3 regions of the Roseibium algicola genome follow, and region 2 is predicted to be linked to each of the others. Evidence: riboswitches for the same ligand, from Rfam matches in the RefSeq annotation. Region 2 holds a riboswitch; each other region holds the start of a gene.
What was found. A riboswitch is a leader RNA that binds a small molecule or an ion and turns the genes downstream of it on or off. The one in region 2 is predicted to bind cobalamin.
Positions count from the first base shown of each region.

Region 1: another riboswitch for cobalamin. It lies ahead of B0E33_RS31015 (hypothetical protein); the one in region 2 lies ahead of B0E33_RS22760 (energy-coupling factor ABC transporter permease).
Region 3: another riboswitch for cobalamin. It lies ahead of cobU (bifunctional adenosylcobinamide kinase/adenosylcobinamide-phosphate guanylyltransferase); the one in region 2 lies ahead of B0E33_RS22760 (energy-coupling factor ABC transporter permease).

Region 1 is NZ_CP019630.1:5,102,253-5,109,099, forward strand. It holds gene B0E33_RS23630 (S9 family peptidase) at 1-1,979, opposite strand, end outside; cobalamin riboswitch at 2,123-2,335, shown strand; gene B0E33_RS31015 (hypothetical protein) at 2,443-2,721, shown strand; gene B0E33_RS23635 (DUF1636 family protein) at 2,711-3,115, shown strand; gene B0E33_RS23640 (ABC transporter ATP-binding protein) at 3,112-3,885, shown strand; gene B0E33_RS23645 (ABC transporter substrate-binding protein) at 3,903-4,838, shown strand; gene B0E33_RS23650 (FecCD family ABC transporter permease) at 4,892-5,953, shown strand; gene B0E33_RS23655 (hypothetical protein) at 6,107-6,697, shown strand; gene B0E33_RS23660 (MFS transporter) at 6,733-6,847, opposite strand, start outside.
Region 2 is NZ_CP019630.1:4,919,496-4,926,342, forward strand. It holds gene B0E33_RS22745 (EAL domain-containing protein) at 1-493, shown strand, start outside; gene aroQ (gamma subclass chorismate mutase AroQ) at 529-1,053, opposite strand; gene B0E33_RS22755 (hypothetical protein) at 1,104-1,337, opposite strand; cobalamin riboswitch at 1,662-1,872, shown strand; gene B0E33_RS22760 (energy-coupling factor ABC transporter permease) at 1,927-2,604, shown strand; gene B0E33_RS22765 (YHS domain-containing (seleno)protein) at 2,695-3,180, opposite strand; gene B0E33_RS22770 (hypothetical protein) at 3,363-3,734, opposite strand; gene B0E33_RS22775 (AraC family transcriptional regulator) at 3,918-4,865, shown strand; gene B0E33_RS22780 (HAD family hydrolase) at 4,872-5,588, opposite strand; gene B0E33_RS22785 (MarR family winged helix-turn-helix transcriptional regulator) at 5,585-6,085, opposite strand; gene B0E33_RS22790 (alpha/beta fold hydrolase) at 6,334-6,847, shown strand, end outside.
Region 3 is NZ_CP019630.1:5,859,318-5,866,164, reverse strand. It holds gene B0E33_RS27160 (GntR family transcriptional regulator) at 1-25, shown strand, start outside; gene B0E33_RS27155 (SIS domain-containing protein) at 31-1,071, shown strand; gene nagA (N-acetylglucosamine-6-phosphate deacetylase) at 1,068-2,222, shown strand; gene B0E33_RS27145 (cupin-like domain-containing protein) at 2,292-3,200, opposite strand; tRNA gene B0E33_RS27140 (tRNA-Asn) at 3,566-3,641, opposite strand; cobalamin riboswitch at 3,976-4,193, shown strand; gene cobU (bifunctional adenosylcobinamide kinase/adenosylcobinamide-phosphate guanylyltransferase) at 4,227-4,778, shown strand; gene cobW (cobalamin biosynthesis protein CobW) at 4,775-5,890, shown strand; gene cobN (cobaltochelatase subunit CobN) at 5,925-6,847, shown strand, end outside.

The DNA of each region.
Region 1 (6,847 bases), 180 kb from region 2:
TTCAACATCAGCAGCTTGTCACCTGTGCCGGTTGCCCGCAGCTTGGCAACCCATTTGGCCGGCTCCCAGTAGGTTACGCGCGGATCGGTCAATCCGCCTACCGCCAGGATGGCCGGATAGGCCTTTGCCTCAACGTTGTCATAGGGAGAGTAGGACGCGATGTAATCGTAGGCTGCCTTGTCCGTGATGGGGTTGCCCCACTCGGGCCATTCCGGCGGCGTGAGCGGCAGCGTATCGTCCAGCATAGTCGACAGAACGTCGACAAACGGAACTTCGGCAATGATGCCGCCGAATTTTTCCGGTGCCAGATTGGCAATCGCACCCATCAGCATGCCGCCGGCCGAGCCGCCCTGAGCGACGATACGGTCGTGCGATGTGAAGTTTTCCGCAACAAGATGGTCTGCCGCGGCTATGAAGTCGGTGAAGGTATTCTTCTTGTTCTCGCGCCGCCCATCCTTGTACCAATGGAAGCCCTTGTCCTTGCCGCCGCGAATATGGGCGATGGCGTAGACGAACCCCCGGTCGACCAGCGACAGGCAGTTGGAGTTGAAGCTCGCCGGAATGGTGATGCCGTAGGAACCATAGCCGTAAAGCAGCAGAGGTGCGGAGCCGTCGAGCCTGGTGTCCTTGCGGTAGAGCACAGACACCGGCACGGTCTCGCCGTCGGCTGCGGGAGCCATCAACCGGCGGGTGACATAGTCGTCCGCATCATGGCCGGAAGGCACTTCCTGTTCCTTGCGCAGAACACGCTCGCGGGTCTCGACATTGTAGTCGAAGGTCTGCGATGGCGTTGTCATCGAGGAATAGGTGAAGCGGATCGTGCTCGTGTCGAACTCGTAGCCGCCGCCAAGGCCGAGCGAATAGGCTTCCTCGTCGAAGGCGATGGAGTACTCGATGTTGTCTGCAAGCCGGCGGATCACGATGCGCGGCAAGCCGTCTTCGCGCTCCAGCCGCGTCATGAAGGACTTGTAGACGCAATGCGACAGGATCAGGCATCCTGCCTTGTGGGGCACAAGATCGGACCAGTTTTCGCGGCCGGGATTGCCTTTCGGCGCAGTGACGATCTTGAAGTCCTCGGCGCCGCCTGCGTTGGTCAGGATGTAGAGTGTGTCGCCGTGATCGTCGATGGAATACTCGATACCGGTCTCGCGCTCTGCGACAAGCACCGGTTCGGCGGTCGGGTCGGTGGCCGGGATCATCCAGACTTCGGACGTCTCGTGATCATGAATGTCGATGACGATGGTGTCGCCGGACTGGGTCTTGCCGACGCCCATGAAGAAGCCGGCATCCTTTTCCTCGTAGACGAGAACGTCGCTCGCCGGGTCGGAACCGACTTCGTGACGGAAGAGTTTCGAGGGCCGGTGGTTGGCGTCGAGGCGAACGTAGAACACATAGCGGCTGTCTTCCGAGAAGACGCCGCCGCCGCCCGTGTCCTCGATGGCGTAGTCGAAATCCTTGGCAGACTGGGCGTCGCGCAGCTTCAGTGAATAATATTCCGAGCCCTTGTCGTCATAGGCCCAGGCGATGAGCGCGTGATCCGTCGACTGGCTGACGCCGCCGATCCGGAAATATGCCGTTCCTTCTGCTTCCTTGTCGCCATGGAGAAGAACCGTTTCCGCGCCGCCGTCACGCGGGGTGCGAAAGAAAACCGGTTGCTGGCCGCCGGTTTCATACTTGAGGCCGTAAGCGAAAGGCCCGTCGGGCGCCGGAACCGAGCTGTCGTCTTCCTTGATGCGGCCGCGCATCTCCGCAAAAAGCTTCTCCTGCAGAGTCTTCGTCGGTGCCATCTGCGCTTCGTGATAGGCATTTTCCGCTTCCAGATAGCTGCGGATGTCGGCATCCAGCACGGACGGGTCCTTCATGACCTCCTGCCAGTTGTCCGCCCTCAGCCAGGCGAAGTCGTCCTGGCGGGTAATGCCGTGGGTCTCAAGGGTGAGGGGGCGCGCTGCGGCGCGCGGGGGAAGGGCGTCCTGTTTCATGGATCGGAGGTAAGATTTTTGAGCCTTGAAGGCAAGGGTCAATACTGCCTAGGCGGCTGGGTGTTTCCGCTTCCAGGCAATCCTGTCGTGCTTTCAGACAAGAGCAGCGACCCGCAAAAGTCTTTGACATTTTTCAGGCGTTCGCGCACTTAGGAAGAGATGGTTCCCGACTCCGAACTCCGGACCGGGATTAAAAGGGAACACGGTGCGACGAGCCCGAAAGGCTGCAAATCCGTGACTGCCCCCGCAACTGTGAGCGGTGAGCAAACCTGAAAGCGCCACTGGGGAGACCCCGGGAAGGATCAGGCAAGCAATGACCCGCAAGTCAGGAGACCTGCCATTTCACCTTAAACCTTAACCCGGGCGGGGTGCCCCGGAGGAGTGAGTGACATGGCCAATCGGCACCTGCCGGCAAAGTTGCACATTCGGTTCCTGACTGCCCCGCGAAATCGCGGAGGGCGATATGAACCGGAAATTTTCTGCTGAATTCTCAAGACTTGCTAACCTCCTGACCGAGGCTGATCCGCTGGCGACGCGCGCAGCACGCGCGATGGTTCCCGATGGGCTGCAAAAATCTGTTGTCAGCGAGAATATAGGTAATGTAATAACATTACATGATGATTGTTCCAAACGTACCCGATCCGGCCGTGCCCAGTGCAACGAGGAAAGCAATGCCTTTGCTTTTCCGCAGCCTCCTGTCGGTTCACTGGCAGAAGCCGTGGAGGCGCGTCATGAGCAATGATCCGCACAAGATATTTGTCTGCACGACCTGTCGTCACAATGGGCAGACTTGCCATCCCGGATATGGGCTGATCTGCAAGCTGAAAAGTGCAATGGCACAGGCAGTGCCTGTGGTTGGAGACGAATTCGAAATCAGTGGAACAGCCGACATGGAGAGCTGTTCGAGACCTTGCACGCTGGCATTCAAGGCCACCGACAAGGCGATCTACCTCTTTGGGGACATTGAGGACGATACGGACATCGACGACCTGGTCGACTACGCCAATCGGTATCGCCAGATTGAAAATGGATGCGAGGTGACCGAGGAAAACCACGGCAAGCGCTGGAGCGCATCGCAAGGCCGGCTTCCGGCAGCGATGATCGTTTCGGAAGCTGACGGGACGGCGTTCTCATGACGGGGGTCGATCTGTTTGTCCGGGAGGTCAGCTGGAAGACGGGGCAGGGCAAAACCATTCTGCATCCGCTCAGCTTCGATCTGCCTGCCGGTGAGGTTCTTGGAATTGCCGGCGCCAATGGTGCTGGCAAATCCACCCTGTTGCGGCTGCTCTATCGCTTCCTGAAACCGAAAACGGGCGAAATCCTTCTGGATGGCACGGATCTCTGGCACATCAGTGCCAGGGAGGCCGCCAAAACGATCGCCGCCGTGCTTCAGGAGCAGCCGACCGATTTTGCCTTGACCGTACGCGAGATCGTCACACTCGGTCGGCGTCCCCATGCAACCGGTATTGCCGGCGCAGGCAAGCGGGACGCCGAGATCGTTGATGACTGTCTCGGGAAAATGGATCTGCTGTCCTATGCAAAAAGAGCCTTCGGCACATTGTCAGGGGGGGAAAGGCAACGGGTGATGGTGGCCCGGGCGCTGGCGCAAGAACCAAGGCTTCTGGTGCTGGATGAGCCGACGAACCATCTGGACATCCGTCATCAGCTCGAGATCGTCGAGCTGATTGCCGATCTGGACATTACCATTGTCACGAGCCTGCACGACCTCAACCTGGCAAGCCGTGTCTGCGACAAGGTCTTGCTGTTGCATGAGGGCCGACTGGTTGCCCAGGGAATGCCGGAGACGGTGCTAACCCCCGGCAACATTGAGCAAGCCTATTCGGTACAGGTCCGACTGGAGCAACTGTCTGCCAGCCGCGAGCGCTACCTGACCTTCCATCTTTGAATTTCTGGAGACTTAATATGAAAAAAATTGCCCTGGGCCTCGTGCTCACCTTTCTGTCTGTACCGGCAATTGCGCAAACGACCGTGGAAAGCTGCAACCGCACGGTGACCTTCGACACGCCGCCCAAAGCAGCCGTTTCGAATGACGTCAACCTGACGGAGATGATGCTGGTACTTGGCCTGCGCGACCGCATGGTTGGATATACCGGCATTTCAGGCTGGAAGACGCTGGACGCGGAAATGCGTGAGGGCGTTGCCGAACTTCCGGAACTCGCGTCGAAATATCCGAGCAAGGAAGTGCTGATCGGGGCCGACGCCGATTTCTTCTTCGCCGGCTGGAACTACGGCATGAAGGTGGGCGGTGAAGTGACGCCTGAAACGCTGGAGCCGTTCGGCATCAAGGTCTACGAGCTGACCGAATCCTGCATTCATATCGGCGACAAGCCGAAGGCGTCTCTGCAGGATCTCTATAACGACCTCCTCAACCTCGGAAAGATCTTCGGTGTTGAAGACACAGCTCACGATCTTGTTGCGGCCTACAAGCTGGAGCTGGACCGGATCGCGGCAACGGTGCCTGCTGGTGAAGAGCCGCTGCGGGTCTTTGTCTACGACAGCGGCGAGGACAAGCCCTTCACCGCCGGACGATATGCCATGCCGACAGCGCTCATCGAGGCAGCCGGCGGCGTCAACGTGATGGACGATTTTGAAAAGAGCTGGGCGACCATCGACTGGGAAACCGTGGTGGAAAAAGACCCGGACATGATTGTGATCGTCAACTACGGCGAAGTGACGGCTGACCAGAAACGCGACTTCATGAAACACAATCCCGCTCTGGCCAATATTGCAGCCGTCAAGAACGACCGTTTTGTCGTGCTGGACTATGTCGAAGCAACCCCGGGGCCGCGGAACCTCAAGGCCATCGGAAAGCTCACCGAAGCGTTCTGGGGAGAGTGAGCCTTGCAGAAGATGCTTCGAACTGCCGTTGCAGGCAGAAACGATAGACCGGCATGAGCCTGCTCACGGCCAAAAGCGCTGGCCTGCGCCGGTTGCGGGGGAATGGGGTATTGCTTCTGGCCGGCGTGCTGGTGCTGGCTATTTCCATTGTAGCCGCCATCGGTGCAGGTGCGGTGCCGATCCCGGGCAGCACTGTCTTCAAGGTCCTCGTCAACGGCGTGGTGCCCGGCTATTTCGACGTGGACTGGTCCAAGGGCCGGGAGGCTATCGTCTGGGAGATCCGGTTTCCGCGGGCGCTGCTGGCCGGGTTTGTCGGCGCTGGTCTGGCCGTTGTCGGCGCCGCCCTGCAATCTGTCACGCGCAATCCCCTGGCCGATCCGCATCTGCTCGGCATTTCGTCCGGTGCAGCGGCTGGCGCCATTCTTGCGCTGTTGCATACTGGTCTTTTTCTGGGGCTGATGACCGTTCCGCTGATGGCATTCGCCGGTGCGTTGGCGGCAACTTTTCTGGTGCTCGGGGTGACGCGGTTTGCATCTGCAACCAGTGCCGACCGGCTGGTGCTGGCCGGTGTGGCCGTGTCCTTCATCATCATGGCGATCGCCAATATCCTGATTTTCCTGGGCGATCCGAGGGCAACGCATACGGTTGTCTTCTGGATGCTGGGCGGTCTCGGTCTTGCCCAATGGGCTCAGCTGCCGTTTCCGCTCGGCATTCTGCTGCTGGTGGCGCCGTATTTTCTGCTGCGGTCTGCCGATCTCAATGCGATGACCATCGGCGATGAAACAGCGTCGACGCTCGGCATTCCGGTTGCCCGGTTCCGTCTCACGGTATTTGTGCTGGGAGCTCTGATCACCGGTGTGATGGTAGCCTTTTCAGGCATCATCGGCTTTGTCGGGCTGATGGTGCCGCATATTGCCCGCTTCCTGGTAGGGGGCAATTATAGCCGGGTTCTGCCGGCATCGATGATGCTTGGCGCAATCTTTCTGATCTGGGCGGACATCATCGCACGAACGCTCCTGTCCCCCGAGGATATGCCTATCGGCATTGTCACCGGGCTGATTGGCGGCATTTTCTTCGTGCTCCTCCTGCGCTCCCGCACGGGCCAGGCACACTAGACCCTCGCACGGACCGCTTTCGGCCGTTCAACCGGGCCTGGTTGAACGGTCGCCGGTCAGAGCGAGGCTCAAGGTTCGTTGTGGCAGATCTCGACGGTTTCCATCAGGCAGCATTCGTATAGTGTTGCCCTATCGAGACCAAAACGGACCCACATGGACAAACTTCCCACCAATCTTGCGGAATTCACACACATCCGGATCATCATCGGCATGGTGATCGGGCTGGGTGTTGCGCGGCTGCTCAATGGCCTCGCGCGGTATGTTCAGCATCCCCAACGCGAAGAGATCTACAGCGTGCACCTTGGGTGGTCGTTGTTCATGCTTTTGTCCGTCGTTCACTTCTGGTGGTTCGAATTCGCACTCGGCCGCATTCAGGTCTGGACATTCGAAAGCTATCTGTTCGTCATCGCCTTTGCCGCACTCTACTTTTTTATTACGGCCGTGCTTTATCCGGACAAGATGGGCGAATACGCCAGCTACAAGGATTATTTTCACGCCAGGCAGACCTGGATCTACGGCTTGCTTGCCCTGATGTTCGTGCTCGACATCGTGGACTCGCGGCTGAAGGGGATCGATTATTTCAACGATCTTGGAACCGCGTATCTTGTGCGTCAGATCGTGATGATCGTGCTGGTGCTGGCCGCGACGAGGATCCGCAAGTCCGCTTATCACATCGGTCTCGTCAGCGTTGTCCTGCTGTCGCAGATCTGGTTGATCACCAGCAACTTCAGCGTCCTGAAGTAACTGGCGTCCTCTGGCCGTTCATCGGAACCACAGCCTCAAGCGGCTGCGCCCGTCGGCCTCATCTTGCCGCGCATGAAGATGAAGATCATCACCGCCATGTTGAGGAAGTTCCAGGCGATACCGTTCAGGAACGCGGCCTGATAGGAGCCT
Region 2 (6,847 bases):
TACCGGCAGAATGCTCGGGATCATCGGCGAGAGCGGGTTTTCGACGGAGAAGCTGGAACTGGAAGTGACGGAATCGAGTCTTGTCGACTATTCGCAGAACCTTCTGGATCAGATCCTGCCGATCAAGAAAGAAGGCGTCAAATTTGCAATCGACGACTTCGGCACCGGCTATTCCTCGCTGCACAGTCTCGCGAGCATGCCGTTCGACACGCTGAAGATCGACCGGTCCTTCATCATGGACATTGCCAATTGCGAGGATCGCCGGACCATCGTCGAGCTGATCCTGATGCTGGCAAGGCAGCTCAATCTCAACACAGTTTCCGAAGGGGTCGAGACCCAGTTGCAGATGGATTACATCAATCTGTGGGGCGGGACGCTCGGCCAGGGCTACTTGTGGAGCCCGGCAGTGCCGTTCGGCGAGTTCTCGCGAATGGTCACGAAGCGGGAAGAAGAGGCGAATGCGGCCGAGCCCTGGAGGCAGGCAGCCTCCTGAACTCCGATGAGGGATGTCCTGATGGCCGTATGTGTCTAGTCGTGTACGTCGACCAGACCTTCAAACAGAGCGTTCTTTGATCCGTCGGACAGGCATTCCACGGTCAGCGCCTCCGTGAAGGCCTGCTGGTCAGAGGCTTCGACGGGGCTTTCTGCGAGTAGCGTCAGGATCTCGTTGCCGAGGCGCAACAGCTCCGGACGGACATCCTTGATCAGGTCGGGTACGTTCTGCGGACGAGCTTCACCGCTCTCCCAGCGTTCGATCCAGCAGGTTTGAATGTCCTTGGCCGCATCGATCTGCGCCTGGAAAAACAAGGTGACATTGTCAGCCGACAGGCCGTTTTCGACTGCCTTTTCGCGGGCAGCATCCAGCACCACCTTTTCCCTCGGCAGATCCTCGACAGGTTTGTCGTTATCCGCTTTCCAGGCTGCAACCGACTGCATGAACGACAGACGTTCGTTGATGGCGCCGAAAAGCTTGTCAGGTGCCGCCCAGCCAGGAGTGACGGTGGAAGCAAGAAGAGATACCGCAAGAGCGGTCAGGGGGATCGATTTCAACATGGTCGAAGACTTTCACAGGTCACCGCCTGCGGCAAGTCTTTGGTTGTGGTCTACTTCTTTTCAACCGAGCGACTAATCTCGGTGATCACGCCGAATGCGACGGCGGCCATGATCTTCAATAGTCCGCTGTCGAGCGCCTGTTCGCGTGTCAGATTGCCAAGGAAAAAACCCGGTCTTGGTTCAGTGACTGCTCCAAGAGTAACGCCGGCCAGAAGTGCCAGCTGAATGCAGCCAAGGAAAAAGACGACACCAGCGATAAGCGTTCCCAATTTGGTAAAGGGCATTGCAAACTCTCATGATGTGCTTTGTATTCGAGTGAGGTTATCTTTCGTTAGGGTTTCTGCAAGTAAAAATCACAATTACCCTAAATACAGAAAAGTTTAATAAACAAAGGTTTTGATTTTCATCTTTGATTGGATTCTGCAAAGTTCAGAATTTTCAGGTGGCTGACGCAATTTCCTGAAGAAGTGTTTTGAGATCTGAAGCTTGTCGGTGATGCTGATCCGGCTGATTTCGGTGGCGGTCTTCAGGCGGCAAAATTTCGGTGCAATGTCGCATTCAGACCGAATATGGCGAAAATTCGCTTGCAGAATATCGCCAATCCTTGCAAATCTAGACGATGCGATGGTTTCGCCCGAACAAGCGTAAGGGCGGATGAAATGGGAACACGGTGAGGCGTACCCAACAGGGACCAATACCGTGGCTGCCCCCGCAACTGTATGCGACGAGCAAAGCCCTTCAAGCCACTGGAGCGATCCGGGAAGGCGGGCAGCGCAGAGACTCGCGAGCCAGGAAACCTGCCATCCAGCGGTCCCATCGGGGCCGGTTCACACCATCTGCTCGCGCACGGAGGGTGCGCAAAGGAGAAATGACATGCATATCGAACCGGGCATCGTCGACGGTGCCAAAATCGTACTCAGCTACGGCACCGCGGCTGCTTCCTTCGGCCTTCTGGGCAAAATGGCTCTCGACACAATCCGCAAAAGCGGCGTGCTCAGCCTTGCCGTCCGTTCCGTCATCACGACGGTTGCCGTATTCTGCTTCTTCGAAATCCTGCCGCATTACCCGGTCGGTGTTTCCGAAGTGCACTTTATCCTGGGCTCCACCCTGTTCCTGATGTTCGGCGCTGGTCCGGCAGCAATCGGCCTCGCTGCAGGCCTTCTGCTCCAGGGGACGCTGGTTGCTCCTTTCGACCTGCCGCAGTACGGCATCAACGTCACCACGCTGCTCGTGCCGCTGTGGGCTGTCAGCATGCTGGCAAACCGCATCATTCCGGAAAAGACCGCCTATGTTGACGTTTCCTACGTTCAGGCACTGGCTCTTTCCACCACGTTCCAGGCTGGTATCGTTGGCTGGGTTGCTTTCTGGGCATTCTACGGCCAGGGCTTCGGTGCCGAGAACATGGCTTCCGTCGGTTCCTTCGGCTTTGCCTATATGCTGGTGATCCTGGGCGAGCCGCTGGCTGACCTGGCTGTTCTGGCCGCTGCCAAGACCCTGGCGCCGCTGACCCGGAACCTTGCTTTCGAAAATCGGCTGCACAACGCGGCTTAAGTCTTCGGGCTTTTGCCGAAATCAAGTGACGAAGGGCGGCCCTGGGGCCGCCCTTTTTGTTTGTCGTTCCGACGCCTTGACAACGAACAATCAGAGCTTCGTTGCCTCGGTGGAGCGGATCTTCTTCCAGTTGGCTTCCGCCTTGGTGATCGTGCCGGACTGGTCTTTCTGGAACTCGCGGAAGATGGCCTCGTTCAGGAACAGATAAAGCTTGCCGTCCACAACAGCTGCGAACTGCGGATCGCCGTCGAACTTCTTGCCGACTGAAACACCGAAGGTGCAGAAGCCGCCGTTTTGCGGCAGGTACTGATCCGGATGCGCGGTGAAGGCATCCATGGCTTCCTGGGATGCGAAGTAATAGGCAACACCGTCGTGGACGGCCGTATATTGCGCGGTTCCGTCAATCCGGTTGCCCAGGCTGACAAAGGCCACGGGATCGACACCATGAAGACCGAGCGGGCTGCCGGCGGCCGTCAGGCCGCTGGAGGTGTTGTATTCGTCCGCGGCCATTGCCGGGGCAGAGAGAGCGGCAAGAGACAGCAGCGTTGCGGCAATGGCGGATTTCATCAAGGACATGTTCTACTCCTGAAAGGGTATGAAGGTTGAAGGCCGGATTTGCTCCGGTGCCTCTACCTTGCGTCCGAAGCTCAGGCGTCTCCATGTTCGTAAGTTCCCGAGGATTTGCAGATCGTCCGGATTGCAGTTCAAAAAAAGACACCGGCGTGAGGGCCGGTGTCATTGTGCGTTGACGGGGGCTGTCAAGCGGCCTGTGCAACCGTTTCCTGCGGTTTGGCAAGGCTGACCACTGTCAGAACGGCAATGGCGTTGACCAGGTAATAGGCGAAGTCGAGGCCGGTGAAGCCGAGTGCGAAGGGAGCTGCCAGGAACACGATGCCGACGGCAAAATCGACCGCCAGATGAACCGAATAGGGCAGAATGCGGATGATGCCGGTCTGGTGATCCGTCAGGATCGTCAGGGCCAGGGCCGCAAAGCCTGTCAGGAAGGATAGCCAGAAGGCGATCGGGTTGGATTGGCCGAGATCAAGGAATACGGGCAGGGCAATAAGGCCGATCGCGACGGGATAATCGAGATAGGCGTGCATGGTCTTGGTGACGAAGCGAACAGACATCTTTCAGGTGCTCCAGGTTGGTTTCCTGCGGGCGGATTGCCCACGAGCCCAAAGATGTTGGTCGACTTCGGTTCCATCCATGCACGAAAGTCCCTGAAAATTGACCAATCGTCCGGGAGCCTTGCGCTTTGCGGTGTTGAGGCAAAAATGCGGGAATGAGACTTCAACCGGAACCGGCCTTTCATGAAACATGACGCCCTGACCCAGATCCTGGATGCCTTGAAGCTACGGGGATCCGTCTATTTCCATACCTGCTTTTCGCCGCCCTGGGCCGTGCGGGTGCCGGCTTTCGGCAATGTCGCGCGGTTTCACATGGCAATGCGTGGTGGCTGCTGGCTGGCGGTGGACGGTGTTGACAAGCCGATCCGCCTTGCGACCGGTGACCTGGCCGTCATTCCGCACGGGGCCGCTCATATCCTGAGTGATGAACCGGGCCGTCCCGCCGCCGAAGTGGACGAGGTCGTGCGGCAATCCGGTTATACGGGGGAAGGTGCGCTCTATTACGGCGGTCCGGACGAGGAACTGGCCTGCAAACTGTTCTGTGGCCATTTCGAATTCGAGGAAGGCTCGGTACATCCGCTGCTCGATGCCTTGCCATCGGTCATTCATCTGCCCAACACACAGACGATGAACGCCTTCTGGCTGGAAGCAGTGATGCGTTTTGTTGCCAGCGAGGTGCGCGCCGGGCAGCCGGGGTCCGAGGCGATCATCCACCGATTGACGGAGATCATCTTCATCCAGGTGGTGCGAACGTTCGTCGACAGGGAGGGGGACAGGGCCGGATGCCTGGCGGCGGTGCTCAATCCGAAGCTTGGGCGCAGCATGTCCAAGATCCATCTGGCGCCGGAAAAGCCCTGGACGGTGGAGAGCCTTGCCCGGGAAGCCGGCATGTCCCGGACGGTTTTTGCAGACAGGTTTACGAACCTCGTCGGCATGACGCCGCTGGCCTATGTCACCCACTGGCGCATGGAACGGGCACGGCGCGACATTCGGGAGACGGATCTGCCCCTGATCGATATTGCCGAAAATATCGGCTACAGCTCGGAAGCCGCCTTCAACCGGGCCTTCAAGCGTCAATTCAACCAGACACCCGGACAGGTGCGACGGCAAGGCGCGTCAGTGCCGGCCTGATTTGAATCAGTTGGCGGCCAGATAGGCCGGCAGATCGGCAACGCTCTCCAGAACGGCATCTGCCAGGGTTTCCAGGTCGTGGCGCGCGCTTGTGCCCGTCAGGACACCGATACAAAGTCCGGCGCCCGCCGAACGGGCCATTTCCAGATCATGCGTGTTGTCACCGATAACGGCGATCCGGTCCAGTGCAAGACCTGTTGCCTCGGCAAAGCCGCGAACCATGCCCGGTTCCGGCTTCGGGCCAAAACCTGTGTCGTAACCCGTGACGAAAGCAAATCGGGGCGCAAGCCCGGTGCCGGCGAGAAAGGCCCTTATGGCCGCTTCGCTGTCGCTGCTGGCAACACCCAAAGTGAACCCGGTTCCGCTCAAGGTCTCGACAGCTTCCGGAATGCCAGTAAGGGGCGCAGCATCATGCATGCAGCCGATGAACACCCGGTCGAGGTCTGCGGTCAGCGGGCCTTCCTGAAAATCAGCACCGCAGGCAATCCAGGCAGCCGCGATTTCCGCAGAGTTGCCGGCTGCAAGCAGAGACCCGGCCGCGGACTTTCCGGTCACCAGATCCATGCCGGTCTGTTCCAGGAGCCTGTCGGCCAGGGCGCGGTCGCCTCTGGCTGCATGGAGCGAGGTTTCGCGATAGGCCGGTGCCCATGTCGCGTCGAAATCCAGCAGGGTGCCGTCCTTGTCAAACAGGATGGCGGTGATGTTGCCTGTGAGGTTGTTCAAGTCCGGTCTCCCGTGGATTTCAGGTTGGACCGCAATGTGTCGAGGGCGGATTTCAAATCCTCGAAAGCCTGTTCCGAAAGACCGGATGCCTCGGCAACACATTGCGGCACGGCAGCCGCCTTTTCCCGAAGCGCGTTACCCTTGGCTGTCAGGCAGACATTGACGACGCGCTGGTCTTCCAGATCGCGGACGCGGGAGACAAGCTCCATTGCTTCCAGGCGCTTAATCATCGGTGTCAGCGTGTTGTATTCCAGGCTGAGCGCGTCGCCGATATCCTTGACCGTTCTCTCGTTTCTGCGCCAAAGCAGGGTCATCACCAGATACTGCGGATAGGTGAGGCCGAGCTCTTCCAGCAAAGACCGGTAAAGGTGATTGAAGGCCAGATTGGCCTCATAGACGGCAAAACAGAGAAAATCGTCGAGATCTCCGCCCAAGGCGTCCGGGCCGGCGTTCTTCAAGGGCTTCGAGGCGCCTTTGTTTTCAGTGCGTTCTGACATGAAACGTTCCTAAGCAGCATTTTTTTTCTTGGCAAGCGTTGACAGAGCGAACTTGCCGATACATATACATCGCACACGATTAAATCGTGCACGAGTTAAATGAAGATCATCCCATGGGAAACAAGATCGTTGGGCCGCAGGTCAACCGTCGCCAGGCGCTGATTGGCGGCGGTGTCCTTGGGCTCGGTCTGGTGATGGCACCGAAGTTCGGTGCCGCAAAACAACTGCTTGAACAGGAGAATCTGAAAATGACGACTTTCACGACATCCGATGGTGCAGAGCTTTTCTACAAGGACTGGGGGCAGGGGCAGCCGATTGTCTTCTCCCACGGCTGGCCGCTGTCGGCTGATGCCTGGGACGCGCAAATGCTGTTTTTCGGCCAGAACGGTTTTCGGGTGATTGCCCATGACCGCCGCGGCCACGGCCGCTCCAGCCAGCCTTGGGACGGCAACAACATGGACCGCTACGCGGACGATCTTGCCGAACTGATCGAGCATCTGGATTTGAAGAACGTGATCCTGATCGGTCATTCCACCGGTGGTGGCGAGGTTGCCCATTATGTCGGCCGGCATGGCAATGACCGGGTCGCCAAAGTCGTTCTCGTCGGTGCTGTGCCGCCGCTGATGCTGAAAACGGCAGACAATCCGGACGGCACGCCGATGGACGTGTTCGACGGTATTCGCCAGGGGACCGCCTACAACCGGTCGCAGTTCTACAGGGATCTGACGGTGCCGTTCTATGGTTTCAACCGCGATGGGGTCG
Region 3 (6,847 bases), 940 kb from region 2:
CGAACTTCAGATTTCGGAAGACTAATCCTGATGATTGAAGCAAGTACCATGGCCACGCCGACGCACATGCGCCGGGAAATCGAAGAAATCCCGGACGCTGCGCGCCGTCTGTTGGCCGATGGACACCCGTTGATCCGCGACATTGCAAAGAAGGCAGGCGCGCCGGTGTTCCTGGCAAGCGTCGCTCGGGGTTCTTCAGACCACGCCGCAACGTTTCTCAAGTATGCCTCGGAGATCTACCTTGGTCTTGCCATGGCCTCTCTCGGCCCATCCGTTTCCTCGGTTTATGGTGGCAAGGTCAAGCTGGGCCAGGCTCTTGTGATTGCAATTTCCCAGTCCGGTGCCAGCCCGGACAGTCTCTCGGTTGTGGAAAGTGCAACTGAGCAGGGGGCTTTCACGGTAGGGTTTACCAACACGTCGGGAAGTGAACTGGCAAAGCTTTCCAGCGCCGCCATCGATATCTGCGCAGGTCCTGAGCGTAGCGTCGCAGCGACCAAGACCTTCGTCAATTCCGTCTTGGCGGGCCTGCTGCTTTTGGCGGAAATCGGAGCTGACAAGGAATTGCTCGACGCGTTGGCTGCCTTGCCGGAGCACTTTGAAAAAGCAATCGACAAGGACTGGCGCGCGCTTGCCAAGCCGATCGAGCAGCGGGGTTCGCTTTATGTCATTGGACGTGGACCTGGTCTGGCAATCGCAAATGAAGCTGCGCTGAAATTCAAGGAAACCTGCCAGATCCATGCGGAGGCTTATTCCTCCGCCGAGGTAATGCACGGTCCTGTCTCGATCGTCGAAAACGGTTACCCGATCCTGGCACTTGGTGTGCGCGATGCAGCCGAAGAGGGGCTTGCCCAGGCTGCGGATCGCATGGTGGACCAGGGCGGAAGTGTTTTTGCAACGACCGACAACGTGGAGCGGGCGGAAAAGCTGGCGTTCCAGGCAACCGGGCATCCATTGACCGACGCCTTGGTGCAGATTGTTTCTTTCTACGCCTTCATCGAATGGTTTGCACGGCAGCGCGGTTTCAATCCGGACGTTCCCAAGCACCTGAAGAAAGTCACCCAGACCGTATGACCTCCACAACCGCCTACCTCTGCAGCCGGGTTTTCGATGGTGAGAAAATCCATGCGAATGCTGCCCTGCTTGTCGAAGATGGCAAGGTGGCTGGCCTTCTTTCGGCCGATCAGGTGCCCGTTGGCGTAGAGACTGTCGATCTTGGTGACGGCATTCTCGCACCGGGATTGATCGATCTGCAGGTCAATGGCGGCGGTGGCTTGATGCTGGGAGATGCGGAAACAGTCGACGATATCGAACGTATTTGTGCCGCCCATGTCAGCCTCGGGACAACAGCCCTGACACCGACTTTGATCACGGACACGCCTGAGGTGACGCGCAAAGTCGTTGATCTGGGAATTGCCGCATGGTCGCGGGGCGTGAAGGGGTTTCATGGTCTGCATCTCGAAGGGCCGCATCTGTTTGCGGGGCGCAAGGGCGCGCATGACCCGAATCTGATCCGGCCTTTGAACCGCGAAGATATGGCGCTTTACCTGCGCGCGGCGCGGGAATTGCCAAGCCTCATCATGACTGTGGCGCCGGAAACGGTGCCGCCAGAACAGATGCGGGAATTGGCTGACGCGGGAATTCACGTCAGTCTTGGCCACAGCGGAGCCACATACCGGCAGTGCAAGACAGCGGTTGAAGCGGGTGCTTCGATGGTCACCCATCTTTTTAACGCCATGAGCCCGTTGCAACACCGCGAACCCGGCCTTGTGGGCGCCGCGCTCGATCTGGGCGCGCTCAACGTGGGCATCATTGCTGATGGTGTCCATGTCGACCCGGTCGCGATGCGGGTCGCGCTCAAGTCAAAGACCGGTCCGGGCAGGATCTTTATCGTTACCGACGCCATGTCTCAGACGGGCACCGATGTTACGTCCTTCTTTCTCGGAGGTCGGGAAATCTTTCGCCGCGATGGCACATTGACCCTCGAAGACGGCACGCTTGCCGGCGCCGATATAGATTTGCCGGCGTCCTTGAAGTTTCTCACCGGTACACTCGAGCTTCCGGTTGAATCTGCTCTTGCAATGGCAACCAGTGATCCTGCGGACGTTCTCGGGCGCCCACTCGGTCGTTTCGAAGAAGGCTATCCGGCTGACTTCGTACAGCTTGGCAAAGCCTATGAGGTCGAGGGCGTATGGATTGCGGGAGAACAATTCTCGAATATGTAGCCCGGCATATACGCTGGTGGTCTACATACCGCGCCGAACTTGTGGGATTGGTGGCTGCGCGTTCGCCGGTTAGGTCTTGTCGACCTTTTTCAGCGTTGAGCGAACGTTTGGAAGTGTCAGCAGCGTATTCGGTATTTGCAGCAATTCCTTGAAGAAGCGGCTGACCAATGTTCCGCGGCTTGGCTTGTAGGGCGATGAAATGAACGATTTGAGACCCCAGCCAATACCGCCAACATTTGGAAGGGCGCGGATAGCGGTTTCGTAACAGCGCCGAACCAGCGCGGAATCACTGTTCTTGAATGAATGCAGCAGGCCGCACCGCTCCATGTCACGCTTGAATTCCTTCGAGATGACCGAGGTTTCGCGTTTCGTGAAAGTCCAATTGATGTTGATGTTCTCGTCTTCCTTGGCAACCACCCGGTGGTACCAATGGGGAGGCAGATAGAGAAGATCACCTTCCTCCAGATCGAATTTGTAGAATCGCTTGTTTCGCAGCAGTCGCTGTTCGTCTTTCAGCAGAGAGAAGTTGGTGAACGGGTAGCACGGTAACGGTGTTTCGGGGGAAACCAGTACCCATTCCTTACGACCCTTCACCTGAACGGTGATGACATTCTCGGCGTTGGTATCGTAGTGAAACTCAGTCCGGTTGTTCCTGCTGTTGATCCAGAATCTCCAGGCAACGGAATCTTGCATTATCCGGTCGGATGCGAGGATCTCCTTCAGGAATTCCGGCATCTCGATATCTTGTTCCAGTACCGGTGAGCGGCTGACGAAAAAGACACCTCTGTCGCGGACCTTTGGCAGCGTATGAAGCTCTGCTCGTAATCGGCCGGATTGCCACCTTTCCCGCGCGGGCCAGTTTTTCGCCAATCCCTTGATCAGCAGGGGCTGTTCCTTGTCGCAGTAGGCTTCAAGAAATTCGGCATAACCTGGCGCTGCGGTTACGGTGGCAATGGTGTGCGTGTTGTCGCCGCTCATAAAAGGTACCACGCATTTGAAGATTTGCGGGTTCAGGGGCGCTGGATTTAGCTGCGTTTCTTCATGATGCTCCCCTAGGAGAAATCACGATAGGAGCAACCTGGAGCTTTATCAAGAAGCGCTATTCAACAACGCAGAGCCAATGGAGGAGCGATCTTCGTTTTATACGTAGCCAGGAAATGTTCTTTAGGAAGATGGTACGGAACGTTACTGCTGCGAAAGACGCGCTCGCATCAAATGGCTGTCGATTATTGAGGCGGTGCAGATTGCTGCAAGATCACCCGAGAATAAGATCAACCCGAACACTGAACAGCGTTCCGGTCTTCAGAAATGCAGCATTCGGGAGGATTAATAAGAGGTGGTGATGGCTCCCCAGGCCGGACTCGAACCAGCGACCCAGCGATTAACAGTCGCTTGCTCTACCAACTGAGCTACTGGGGATCACCACGCTCGGGGCCAGCGCGTTGCCGCCCCGTCGATGGAGATGCGTATATCAAAGGCTTGATCCGTTTGCCAAGCCCCCGAGGGCGTTTTTTTCATCAAGCCGTCATTTTTTTGATCTCGGTGTGGAAAACTCGATATATTTCAGATGGCTAGGCGTTCTGTCGAGCTTGGAAAACCCTACGTTTCGCGACGATTGGAACACCCCGCGCAGGCTAAATCGGCTGTGCCTTTTTCTGACTTTGGCGCAAGAAGGCGTCCGTCTTGATTGCCTGGCCGATTTTCAAGGTTAGCCGTCAGCGACTTTCTGCTGCTTGTGTCGGCCTCAAGATACGTTTAGGAAGAAACTGACGGTTCCGGAAAAGGCCTTGCCTGATCCGGATGAAACGGGAATCCGGTGCGGTCTTTTTCAAGTCCAGATCCGGAGCTGCCCCCGCAACTGTGAGCGGTGAGTGGCTGTACGAAAACCACTGGCGTCCTGATGGGGCCGGGAAGGGGTACAGACCGCGCTGAGCCGCAAGCCAGGAGACCGGCCGTCACATTGTCAACCCTATGGCGCTGTCGGGCGGACGGCTGGGAGAAGGAATGACGCATTCAAACGGCGAGAGGACAACGCTGGTCCTCGGCGGTGCCCGCTCCGGAAAAAGCCGGTTCGCGGAAAAGCTTGTCCATGAAACCGGTCTGCAAAAAATCTATATCGCGACTGGTGCTGCCCACGACGATGAAATGGCCAGCCGGATCGCCGCTCATAAAGATCAACGCGGCCCGTCCTGGCTCACCGTGGAAGAACAGCTCGAACTTGCAGCGGTGCTTGAAAACGAATGCAGGCAAGACCGGGTGGTTCTTGTTGACTGCCTGACCCTGTGGCTGTCGAACCTGCTGTTTGCAAGCAAGGACATCCCCGCCGAAACGGCGCGGCTTTGCGCGGTTCTGAAGGATCTTCAAGGGCCGTGCGTCTTCGTTTCCAACGAAGTAGGTATGGGTATCGTGCCGGAGAACCGTCTGTCGAGGTCGTTCCGCGATGTGCAGGGACGACTGAACCAGGATATGGCGCATAGGTGCCAACAGGTCGTCTTCGTTGCTGCGGGCCTGCCGATACTTTTGAAACCCACATCACAACCGGATATCAAATTATGACCACTTCATCCCTGCAGCCGGGCGCAAAAATTCCGGCAACGATCGTCACTGGGTTTCTCGGAGCAGGCAAGACCACGTTGATCCGCAATTTGCTTACCAATGCCAATGGCAAACGCATTGCCCTTATCGTCAACGAGTTTGGGGACATGGGCTTCGACGGTTCCCTGGTGAATGGATGCGCTGATCCCGATTGCGCCGCGGAAGAAGTGGTTGAGCTTACCAATGGCTGCATATGTTGCACCGTTGCCGACGATTTCCTGCCAACCATGGAAATGCTGCTCGCGCGGGACAATCCGCCGGAGCATATCGTTATCGAAACCTCCGGCCTGGCTCTGCCGCAGCCGCTCGTTCGGGCCTTCTCCTGGCCGAGCGTCAAGCCGAAGGTAACGGTAGATGGTGTTGTCACGGTGCTGGATGCTGCAGCACTCGCCGAAGGCCGGATCGCACTTGATGAAGATGCACTTGCCGCGCAGCGTGCCGCCGACGAGGCTCTTGATCATGACAGTCCTGTTGAAGAACTCTTCCACGACCAATTGCGTTGCGCAGACCTCGTCGTTCTGAACAAGGCTGATCTCGTCTCTGAAGACGCCTTGAAGCAGGTGCATGAGAAAATCGCCGCCGATGTTCGTCCGGCGGTTCATGTGGTGACATCCGAAAAAGGCACGCTTCCGATTGAAGTTCTGCTCGGCAGGGGCTCTGCTGCCGAGGACGACATGGCTGATCGGCACGAGCATCACCACCATCATGATGACCACGACCACGATCACGATGATGATGATCATGATCATCACCATGACGACCATCATCACGATCATCACCATCACGACGATTTTGAAAGTCACGTGCTGGCAGTCTCGTCTTTCGCCAGCCTGAAAGATGCAGAGGCAAAGGTTCTGGAAGCCATGGCGCAAAAAGGCGTCCTGCGTATCAAGGGGGCTGTAAAAATCGAGGGCAAGGCAGCGCCTGCAATGGTTCAAGCTGTCGGACCGCGTGTCGAAACCTGGTTCGCCGCCGGCGCCGAGAGCAGCGGCAGACTGGTCGTGATCGGTTTGAAAGGCCTCGACCTGACTGCGGTTCGTGGCCTGCTGGGTGAATTGACGGCTGCTGCCTGACACGCTGGATAGAAGCTGGAAATAAAGACCAAGCATGCACATTCTCGCCAGCCAGACGCGCCGGATCGATGACGGTGGGGACGCGGTCGACCTCGGCCAGTCTCCTGCCGACATTCTGTTCCTGTCAGCTGCAGACACCGAACTGGGAAGCTTTGCCGCTGCGCAATCACGGCTTGGAACAGCCCGTGCAGACCTGCGGCTCGCCAATCTCATGGCCCTGTCGCATCCCTATTCGGTCGACCTTTATGCCGAACAGACCGTCCGTGGCTCTCGGCTGATCGTTCTGCGAATTCTGGGTGGAGTGGAGTACTGGCGCTACGGCCTGGAAAGGTTTGAAGAAGAAGTCCGCGCGAATGGCATCGATCTGATCGTTATTCCGGGTGACGACAAGTGGGACGAAGAACTGACGTCTCGCTCCACCCGATCACCAGCGGAAGTGCATCGCTTTTGGCGATACTGTGTGGAAGGCGGCGCGGAGAATTACGCCAATGCCTTGAGATATGCAGCGCATCTGATCGGAAAGGGAGAAGAGCCCGCGCATCCGGTGCCTCTTCCTCGCGCGGGTATCTATCTTGCTGGCAAGGCCGCCCCCGATATAGCGCAACTGAAGGCCTCCTGGCGGGATCCTGAAAGACCTGTTGCAGCGATCACTTTCTACCGCGCTCTGGTGCAAGGTGCCCAAACCGCACCACTGGATGCGTTGATCGCTGCTCTCGACAAAGCCGGCGTAAATGCACTGCCGATCTATGTTTCCAGCCTGAAGGAAGCGGAATCCGTCGCCGTTCTGGAAAGCCTGTTCGATGAGGCACCGCCTGATGTCGTGTTGAACGGTACTGCCTTCGCCGTCTCGAAGGCCGGCGCAGCCCATCAGCCGACACCGCTCGATCGACCCGGCAAACCCGTGTTGCAGGTCGTCTTTTCGTCTTCCTCCAAAGAGGGCTGGGAAGACAGTGATCA